2 regions of the Peribacillus sp. FSL H8-0477 genome follow, and region 1 is predicted to be linked to the other one. Evidence: riboswitches for the same ligand, from Rfam matches in the RefSeq annotation. Region 1 holds a riboswitch; the other holds the start of a gene.

Region 1 (5,445 bases):
AGAGCCGTGAATTCCAGAAATCATCACGTAAATAGTCAGGCTGATAGCTCCTAGCCAAACAGCAGTACTCATTGAAATAGCTCCATAAGAAGCTTCTGAAACAATAATTCCTAAACCTTTTAGCTGCACGACAATGACAGGAATCATGGATACGACACCGACAAGGGCCGCCAATATTCCTAAGGAGGAACTCTTATACTTACTTACAAAAAAATCAGACTGTGACATTAATCGATTATCTTTTGCATATTTCCAAATCTCTGGGAGTAACCAATAAGATAGCACATAAGATAATGTAATATATATGAGTACGTATAAAGCAGGTGCACCTTTACTGTAAGCCCAGCCGCTGCCTCCAAGAAATGAAAAGGTGGTGTAAATCTCTCCAGCCATCAATAAAAAGACGAAAATTGTACCAAATCCCCGACCGCCGACTGTCCATTGTTCTAAGTTCATATCTTTGCCTTTTGTAGATCGAATGCCTAGAAAAATGGATAAAATTAAAAATCCTAGAATAATGATCAGTGCGATATTCATTCTTCTTCACCTTCTCGATTTCTTGGATCAAGCTTATACATAACAGCTAAGACGGCGGAAGTAAGGACGACCCACATTGCCATCCAAAACATATAAAAAGGCATTCCTAATACATAGGGTTCAATACGATTAACAAAAGGAAGAAACCCCAAGATTCCGATAAAAGGAACTAAAGTTAGAACATATAAAATCTTCATTTATAAAAACCCCTTTGTCTTAAAATACGCATTTTCTAGTAAAGTAATGTAACGATAATATATAGTAGCTTTCATGATTTGTATAGGAAAAATTTTATTTTAGAAAAATAGGGTACCCCCAGTTTGGGGGTACCCGTATTATCATTTGTTTTTCTGATAATTATATAGAATCACTAAAAGAATAAACCAGAATGGGGTCATCAATAGGGATAAACGTGTAGCTTCTGCAAACAACATTACGATAAGAATAAATAGGAACAACCCTAAAATAACGTAATTGATAAACGGCGTAAAGGGAGCCTTGAATGTTGATACAGCCCTTAAGTCTGGTCGTGTTTTCGTATATCTAATATGAGAAATTAAAATGATACTCCATACCCAAATGAAACAAATGGCAGAGATGGTGGTCACCACTGTAAAAGCTTGTTCCGGGATTATTTTACTGAGCAAAGCGCCAATTGAGACAACAACCGTTGAGGTAATCAAGGCATTACTTGGAACAGCATGTTTATTTAATGCTGCAAATTTACGGGGCGCCTCATTATTGTTACTCAGTGTGAACAGCATCCTGCTGGTAGAGAATAATCCACTATTTCCAGCAGAAGCCGCTGAGGTTAGTACAACAAAGTTAATAATACCTGCAGCAACAGGGATACCAATTAGAGCAAACACCTCAACGAATGGACTGCTCGCAGCATCAAGCTGTGTCCATGGATTTACACAGAGAATGACGAAAATTGCGCCGATATAGAACAATAAGATCCGTACAGGAATTTTATTGATGGCAGAAGGGATATTCTTTTTAGGATTAGCTGTTTCCGCTGCCGTTACACCAACTAACTCCACGCCAACAAAGGAAAAGACAACCAACTGTAAAGAAAGTAAGAATCCAGACATACCATTAGGGAACATACCTCCGTGACTCCAAAGATTGGTGACAGAAACGGTTCCTGTATTTGTTTTGAATCCAATTACTAAAAGGACAACGCCTATAATAATCAAGGCAATAATAGTGACGACTTTAATAAGTGAGAACCAAAATTCCAATTCTCCAAATAACTTAACAGTCAACAGGTTCAAGCATAATAAGATAACCAGGCATCCAAGAGCTGGTATCCATTGAGGAATATCGAACCAATATTGCATATAGACACCAACAGCGATGATATCGGCCATTGCGGTCATAATCCAACAAAACCAATATGTCCACCCTGTTACAAACCCCGCCCATGGCCCAACATATTCAGCTGCGAATTCGGTAAACGAGGTGTACCCTGCATTGGATAAAAGTAACTCTCCTAATGCCCGCATTACAAAAAATAAGGAAATCCCTATAATCAAGTAGGAAAAGATGATGGAGGGACCTGCCAATTGTATGGCCCGTCCAGATCCTAAAAACAGGCCAGTACCAATGGTACCGCCGATGGCAATGAGTTGTACATGCCGGTTTTTTAAATCTCTTTTTAATTCTTGTTTAGCCAATCTGTACGCCTCCGTTGTCAAAAATTCTTAGTTGTAAACTCAAAAAAAAACAATAAAAAAAGAGACTGGAATCTACCAATCTCAAAGGTTTAAGAATAACAAATATTCGTTACTCTTCTGTCCTTTTGCCTGAGATTATGAATCCTTCGGCGCTGTACTTTGTACAGTCTCTCCAGAAGCTGCTCCTGTTATAGTGTAATCCATAACATTCAACGCTTATAGTATGAAGTTGTAAATACTCGCCAGAGATTTTTCTCTCTGAGCAATGAATTATATCGATAAAATATTAATAAATATTATCATTGATTTTAGTTCAGGTCAAATACGATTTAGGATAAAATCTCTAATAAGCCGTTTCGGTTTGCGGGATTATTTAAACAGTCAACAGGAAAAATAAACGTCCAAGGCATACTTACTTCTGGTTCAATGATCAAAGAAGGATGGGTAAATATATGCTCAGCTGCCACATTATCTCCTTCAATATAACGGAGTATAGTGTTATGAAAGGTAAGTGTCTGGTTAGTGAAATTATGAATCAGAACGGTGATTAATAATTCTCCTTTGTAATTCGATGCGTACCAAACAGGAACTAGCTGTGTACGATTAGTATCCGATAGACATGTTTTTGCAAACATTTCTTGGAACATGATTCGATCCTTAGAAGATAGAGCTTTGTCCCATGACGGTTCAAACTTAAGTTGTTGCATATACGGAACCCTCTTTTCTGTGACTACGATTTATTTACTATAATATCACATGCTCTACCAAGACCTGTAAGCAATGCCTTACCCAATCCTCTCCACCTTAATTTTTGAAACGGCTCGAATAGAGGCTTTTTACTCATTTTCGATTTAATAGAGGGAGATAACACCTCTTTTCTGTAAAATAATGTTTTATATTGGTAGAATAGAAAAATATAAGATTATATGTATTGTTTTTCATATTTGAGAAGTATATAATAAGTTTGTGAAATGATTCACAATATACTTTACTGAGGGGGACAATTTAGATGAAAGCAGCTGTAGTAAGTTCAATTAATCCTGGGAAAGTTGAGATAGTAGATAGAGAGGTACCAACAATTGGACCTGGACAAGCACTAGTGGATGTTGAATATTGCGGAGTTTGTCATACTGATTTGCACGTTGTTAAGGGAGATTTCGGTGAGGTTCCTGGACGTGTGCCCGGTCATGAAGGTATTGGAATTGTGAAAGAGATTGCTAATGATGTAACGAGTTTAAAAGTCGGAGACCGTGTAAGTATTGCTTGGTTTTATCAAGGATGCGGAACATGTGAATATTGTTTGACTGGAAGAGAAACGTTTTGTCGAAGTGTGAAGAACGCCGGTTTTAGCGTTGATGGGGCAATGGCGCAGCAGTGTATCGTACAAGCTGATTATGCTGTGAAAGTACCTGATGGGTTAGACCCTGCTCAAGCTAGTAGTATTACGTGTGCTGGTGTAACATGCTATAAAGCAATTAAGGTGGCAGACATAAAACCAGGTCAATGGATAGCGATTTTTGGCTGTGGAGGCTTAGGTAATCTAGCCATTCAATATGCTAAACACGTATTCAATGCAAAAGTAATTGCTATAGACATAAATGATGATAAATTAGAACTTTCAAAAGAAGTGGGAGCGGATCTAGTATGCAATCCTCTTACAGATGGTGATGCTGGAGCATGGATTCAGGATAAAGTCGGAGGAGCCCATGCCGCTGTTGTCACAGCCGTTTCTAAGGTAGCCTTCAATCAAGCTGTAAACAGCGTTCGTGCCGCATCTAAAGTAGTCGCTGTAGGTCTTCCTCCAGAAACGATGGATTTAGAAATTGTAAAAACTGTCCTTGATGGAATTCAAATTGTAGGATCTTTGGTAGGTACACGTAAAGATCTAGAAGAAGCATTTCAATTCGGGGCAGAGGGAAAAGTGGTTCCAATTGTTGAAACAAGATGTCTTCATGAAATAAATGATATTTTCGAAGAAATGGAAGCAGGTAAAATCAACGGCCGTATGGTTATTGATATGCATAAGCATCAATGAAAGCTCTAGATAGAAAAAAACTCATCACTTCCGGCTGGCCGGAATTGATGAGTTTTTTTTTTATAAATATTTTCAAAGAATCTGCACTTTTTAGCAACAATGAGAAAGGATTCGAATATGCATTACCTATACTTAAAATAAAGAAGTGGGGTAATGATATGAGGAACCCAGATAATAAGCAAAACCAGCCTGTAAGTAAACGGAGTGAAAATGGGACCCGGGTCCGTTCAAAAACAAAAAAGAAGGCAACTAACAATAGTATTAAAATTCCAGTGAGACCAGAGGTCTTCCTCTATTTTTTTAAAGACCAAGACTTTGATGGTATAAATAATGTCGAGGTTGCCTTTACTGATGACACGGCAATCATCAGCGGTACAGCCAATAAGTTATTAATGACGATTAATTTTACCTTTGAAGTCAAACCAATAGAGGTAACAGACCGAAAAGTGCTTTTTAAAGTGATTAATATGACACCAGTGAATCAAGACTGGATTAAAAAAGCTATCTTTAAGAAATCTACTTTTCTAACTTATAACCAAGGAAATGTAATCATGGATTTAAATGCCTTTGAGCCTGTGCGGCAGTTTCCTTTTGGAACGTTTACATTATGTGAAATTAAAGATGATATCCTTTGGATAGGAATCAATCTTTAACTTATTTATTCTCCCATATCGATATGTTAAGACCTCCTTCCTTATATAGAAGGAGTTTTTATTTATTGATGAGAAAGAAGGGCAGCTTAACGTGTATACTTTAGATAGAGAGTATGTCCTAGGAGAGTAAAGGAGTGAATTCATGAGAGATCATTATTATGATAAGTTGCTGAATATTAAAACTGGAGGTATTCAGCAGGGATTCAATAAATCGTTTCATCACCATCGTTATGAGCCAACCCCTTTTAGTGCTTTAGAAACGCTATTTGAGGAGTATGAATTAAAAAGCAGTGACCGAATTGTTGATTTTGGGTGTGGAAAAGGGAGGTTAAATTTTTTTATTAATTATGTGTATGATGCAACAGTAGTCGGAATTGATATGAATGAGCTGCTTTATGAAGAGGCTATGGATAATCGGAAAAATTATTTGAAAAAGGTCGACACGGATAAAGAGAAAATTGAGTTTCACTGCTGTTATGCGCAAAAGTACCAAATCAAACCTGAAGATAATCGGTTTTATTTTTTTAATCCATTTTCGGTC
Region 2 (5,445 bases), on a different contig from region 1:
CGAGGTGGCCGGGTTTGAGCAGTGAGACAAGATGGAAAATTTCTTCGACTTTATTCTGAATAGGTGTAGCTGTCAAAAGCAGACAAAAGCGTTTTTTTAACCGCTGCACAAATTCATAGTTTTTTGTTTTATTGTTTTTTAATTTATGGGCTTCATCAATAATTATTAAATCGTATTCTTGTTGAAGGATAATGTCTCGGTGGGGATCACGTTTGGCTGTATCAATAGAAGAGACGATACAGTCGCAGCTGTCCCAGACATAGCTTTTTCGCTGAATCACCGCTGGAATATGGAATTTTGTATTTAATTCAAAGGCCCATTGACTGACAAGGGAGGCGGGAACTAGGATTAATACTTTTTTTACGAGTCCGCGAATCATATATTCTTTTAATATTAAACCTGCTTCAATTGTTTTTCCTAAACCCACTTCATCAGCTAAGATAGCTTTTCCATGCATGGTCTCCACAACCTGCCTAGCTACTTCCAGCTGATGAGGAAGCGGCTTTAGCTGTGGTAAATGTTTCGGCGCTTGAAGGCCGTTAAACTCTGGGATAGCTAAATGCGTTTCCGCTTCAATGGCAAGCTTATACAAATCCCAATTAGCCCATGGTCCATCTTCAGCTGTTTTATGTAAAAATTCCTTACTCCAGTCGGAATCAAATGATATTTGGATTTTCATCGTTTTCATCCTCTTTTTTTCTAGGATTTTTTGTATATGTTCATTAAAAGCGAACGTTATAAAGATGAGTTATGATTTCGTTCACTTGTGTATGCTTTTTAGTCAGAAAATGATTGCATAAAAAATAGACTTAATGGTAGGATGGGAGTATCTCAATTGTTATCTATTAATTCAAACTACTTTACTAAACGAATTGAAGTTATTCCCTTACTATGTACCATTTTAGGAAAAATATTATATGCGGATGAAGACAAGGGGAGAGACTACGTCATGTAGCGCCGAAGGAGCAAGCTTAGCAGTGAATCTCTCAGGCAAATGAACTCTTGTTGGACGCAACTCTGGAGAGTGTTACGGGCTGAACCGTGACCACCAAAGGGGAAAACCTTTCTAAGGCAAAACTTTCAGGTTTCAGGACAGAGAAAAAGCTCAAGCGGGCTTCTCTGTCCTTTTTTGTGTGTTCTTAAAGCGATACCTAAAACTCAAGGGGAGGGATTTTTTTGACTAATTTAAAACGTACGGCTTTATTTGATGAGTATGCTGCAAGTAATGGAAAGACCATTGATTTTGGCGGCTGGGAACTTCCTGTTCAATTTTCAGGTATTAAAAATGAACATGAAACTGTGCGGACGAAAGCTGGATTATTTGATGTATCGCATATGGGTGAGATCGAAGTTAAAGGACCTGGAAGCTTGTCCTTTTTACAGAAAATAATGACGAATGACGTACAGAAGCTGACAGACGGCCGTGCTCAATATAGTGCGATGTGCTATGAGAATGGCGGCACGATTGATGATTTACTGATTTATAAAAAAGCGGCAGATGATTATTTGGTCGTAGTAAATGCCTCTAATATAGAAAAAGACTTTCAGTGGATGCAGCAAAACCTGAGTCAGGATGTGGAACTGACAAATAAGTCAGCTGATATTGCGTTACTGGCACTACAGGGGCCGCTTGCAGAATCCATTCTGCAAAAACTTGCAGGAGATACAGATGTAAGTGAAATTAGTTTTTTTACTTTTAAAGAAAATATTGATTTAAATGGAAAAAAAGTAATGGTTTCTAGGACCGGTTACACAGGGGAAGATGGTTTTGAAATTTATTGTAATCGTGATGATGCTCCCATGCTTTGGCAAATGATTTTGTCAGCAGGAGAGAATGAGGGTCTTCTGCCGATTGGCCTAGGTGCACGTGACACGCTTCGTTTTGAGGCAGGACTGCCGTTATACGGTCAAGAGCTGTCTGCAGATATTACTCCAATCGAAGCGGGGATCGGTTTCGCTGTTAAGACAAATAAAGAGGAAGACTTTTTCGGCAAAGCCGTTCTAGCCTCTCAAAAAGAAAATGGTGCTAAACGGAAGCTGGTCGGAATCGAGATGATTGATCGAGGAATTCCAAGACACGGATATGCTGTTTTTAGCGGAGACGATCTGATTGGTGAAGTAACTACTGGTACACAGTCACCGACACTCAAAAAAAATGTTGGATTAGTGCTGGTGAAAAAAGAATTTGCTGAAGTCGGTACAGAGGTAGAGGTTGAAATCCGTTCTAAACGATTAAAAGCAATAGTTGTGGCAACGCCATTTTATAAAAGGCAGAAAAACTAGAGGGGATTGATTACATATGAAGCACCGCTACTTACCGATGACCGAACAAGATAAAACGGAGATGCTGGCTGCAATAGGCGTAACAACCGTAGATGAATTATTTAGTGATATTCCCGAAAAGGTACGCTTTAAAGGCGAGTATAAGATTAAACCCGCAAAATCTGAATCCGCTTTATTGAAGGAGTTGAGCACTCTTGCTGCTAAAAATGCTGATTTAAAACAGTATACATCGTTTTTAGGTGCAGGTGTGTATGATCATTATGCTCCGATTATTGTTGATCATGTCATTTCTCGTTCAGAGTTTTATACAGCGTATACGCCTTACCAGCCAGAAATCTCTCAAGGGGAGCTGCAAGCAATCTTTGAATTTCAAAGCATGATCTGTGAATTAACAGGTATGGATGTAGCAAATTCATCCATGTACGACGGTGGGACAGCACTTGCGGAGGCAGCTATGCTAAGCGTTGGTCATACAAGAAGGCAGAAGCTTCTTGTTTCTACGACTGTGCATCCGGAGTCAAGAGAGGTAATTGCTGCCTATGCGTTGGGACGAAATGTTGAGGTCGTAGAAATTCCGCATACAAATGGGACCACAGATCTTGATGAGTTAAAGAATTTGATGAGTGAAGACGTAGCTGGAGTAATCGTCCAATATCCAAACTTCTTTGGAAGAATTGAACTCCTTAAGGAAATTGAACAGGTGGTACATGAACAGAAAGCCATGATGATTGTATCGAGCAACCCACTGGCGCTAGGTGTATTAACACCGCCAGGCAAACTAGGTGCGGATATTGTGGCAGGTGATGCACAGCCGTTTGGAATAGCAACAGCCTTTGGCGGACCGCATTGCGGATATTTTGCCGTTACCAATAAGCTGCTGCGAAAAGTACCCGGACGTCTTGTCGGGCAAACCGTTGATGAAAATGGAAAACGAGGGTTTGTTTTGACCCTTCAAGCACGTGAACAGCATATTCGTCGTGATAAGGCGACGTCTAATATTTGTTCAAATCAAGCCTTAAATGCCCTGGCTGCCTCTGTAGCCATGACCGCTTTAGGAAAAAATGGTGTGAAAGAAATGGCCATGCAGAATATCCAAAAGGCTCATTATGCCAAAAAAGCCTTCCAGAAAAAAGGAATCGATATCGTTTTTGATGGTGCTTCATTTAATGAATTCGTCATAAAACTTCCTGTACCGTTTAAACAATGTAATGATGCTCTTTTTGAAAAAGGAATGCTCGGCGGGTTAGACTTAGGCCGTTTTTATCCGGAATTAACGGATCATATGTTAGTCGCGGTGACGGAGCTGCGGACGAAAGAAGAAATAGACACCTTTGCAGCAGAAGTGGGGGAAATGCAATGAATAACCAAGATCAAGCGTTAATCTTTGAAATCAGTACGCCCGGCCGCATCGGTTACAGCCTGCCGGAAATAGAAATTGAAGAAATAGCACTTTCCGAGCTTCTGCCAGATGACTATATACGTGAGGAAGCTGCAGAGCTGCCTGAGGTTAGCGAACTGGATATTATGCGTCACTATACTGCTCTTTCAAAACGGAATCATGGAGTGGACTCAGGCTTTTATCCGCTAGGCTCTTGTACCATGAAATACAATCCGAAAATTAATGAAAACGTTGCTCGGATCAATGGCTTTGCCCATATCCATCCTTATCAAGATGAAAACACTGTTCAAGGAGCTCTTGGACTAATGTACGATTTACAAGAGCATTTAATTGAAATTACGGGAATGGATCAAGTAACGCTTCAACCTGCTGCTGGTGCTCATGGCGAGTGGACAGGATTGATGATGATTCGAGCGTATCATGAAAGCAATGGGGATATGCAGCGTACGAAGGTTATTGTTCCCGATTCAGCGCATGGTACGAACCCAGCTTCCGCGACTGTTGCTGGATTCGAAACAGTTACCGTCAAATCGAATGAACATGGACTGGTCGATATTGATGACTTGAAACGAGTTGTTGGGGAGGACACAGCTGCATTAATGCTGACCAATCCAAATACACTAGGACTCTTTGAAGAAAATATCCTTGAAATGGCTGAAGTGATCCATCAAGCTGGCGGGAAGCTTTACTATGATGGAGCCAATCTTAATGCAGTTTTATCTAAAGCAAGACCAGGAGATATGGGCTTTGATGTTGTCCATTTAAATCTTCATAAAACATTTACTGGCCCGCACGGCGGCGGAGGACCAGGATCTGGTCCTGTGGGCGTGAAAAACGAGTTGATCCGTTTTCTGCCAAAACCTATTGTTTCAGAAAAAGAGGGAAGATATTTTCTTGATTATGACCGTCCAGAATCAATCGGCCGTGTTAAACCGTATTATGGGAATTTCGGCATAAATGTCAGGGCATATACCTATATTCGTTCTATGGGTCCGGATGGTTTAAAGGCTGTTACGGAAAACGCGGTCATCAACGCTAACTACATGATGCGCAGGCTATCAGCGTACTATGATTTACCGTACGACCGGCACTGTAAGCATGAATTTGTCTTAAGCGGCAGACGCCAGAAAAAGCTGGGTGTTCGAACCCTCGATATCGCTAAGAGACTGCTTGATTTCGGCTATCATCCGCCGACTATCTATTTCCCCTTAAATGTGGAGGAAGCCATGATGATTGAGCCGACAGAAACAGAATCGAAGGAAACCCTCGATGCGTTTATCGATGCGATGATTCAGATTGCTAAAGAAGCCGAAGATAATCCTGAAATTGTTCAAGAAGCACCGCATACAACGGTTATTAAACGCTTAGATGAGACGCTGGCGGCTAGAAAGCCTGTCTTGCGTTTTCAAAAACAGTAAGCTTATAAAGCAGTGGGTTTCTCTGATGAAACTCCACTGCTTTTTCTTTTTAAAGGAGAGAGAATATGAATCAATCACTAATCTTTGATATGGATGGGACACTATTTCAGACAGATAAAATTTTAGAAATATCACTTGAAGATACGTTTACCTATTTACGGTCTTTAAACCAATGGGAGGCGGTAACCCCTATTGATACGTACCGCGAGATCATGGGTGTACCTTTGCCAAAGGTATGGGAAGCTTTGTTACCGAATCACGATACGGAGATAAGAGAAAAAATGAATGACTTTTTTCTTGCAAGATTAATGGAGAATATAAGAAGTGGTCATGGTGCGTTATATC

The links. A riboswitch is a leader RNA that binds a small molecule or an ion and turns the genes downstream of it on or off. The one in region 1 is predicted to bind glycine.
Region 2: it holds a riboswitch for glycine, as region 1 does, so the genes downstream of both, gcvT (glycine cleavage system aminomethyltransferase GcvT) here and MHI18_RS14515 (amino acid permease) in region 1, are expected to answer to the same signal.

The regions. Positions count from the first base shown of each region.
Region 1 is NZ_JBBODE010000002.1:585,234-590,678, forward strand. It holds gene MHI18_RS14505 (sodium:solute symporter family protein) at 1-537, opposite strand, end outside; gene MHI18_RS14510 (DUF3311 domain-containing protein) at 534-734, opposite strand; gene MHI18_RS14515 (amino acid permease) at 876-2,216, opposite strand; glycine riboswitch at 2,324-2,402, opposite strand; gene MHI18_RS14520 (SLAP domain-containing protein) at 2,546-2,923, opposite strand; gene adhP (alcohol dehydrogenase AdhP) at 3,226-4,251, shown strand; gene MHI18_RS14530 (hypothetical protein) at 4,410-4,904, shown strand; gene MHI18_RS14535 (methyltransferase) at 5,047-5,445, shown strand, end outside.
Region 2 is NZ_JBBODE010000001.1:1,085,816-1,091,260, reverse strand. It holds gene MHI18_RS05625 (DEAD/DEAH box helicase) at 1-679, opposite strand, end outside; glycine riboswitch at 924-1,012, shown strand; glycine riboswitch at 1,016-1,098, shown strand; gene gcvT (glycine cleavage system aminomethyltransferase GcvT) at 1,177-2,283, shown strand; gene gcvPA (aminomethyl-transferring glycine dehydrogenase subunit GcvPA) at 2,300-3,643, shown strand; gene gcvPB (aminomethyl-transferring glycine dehydrogenase subunit GcvPB) at 3,640-5,100, shown strand; gene MHI18_RS05605 (HAD hydrolase-like protein) at 5,166-5,445, shown strand, end outside.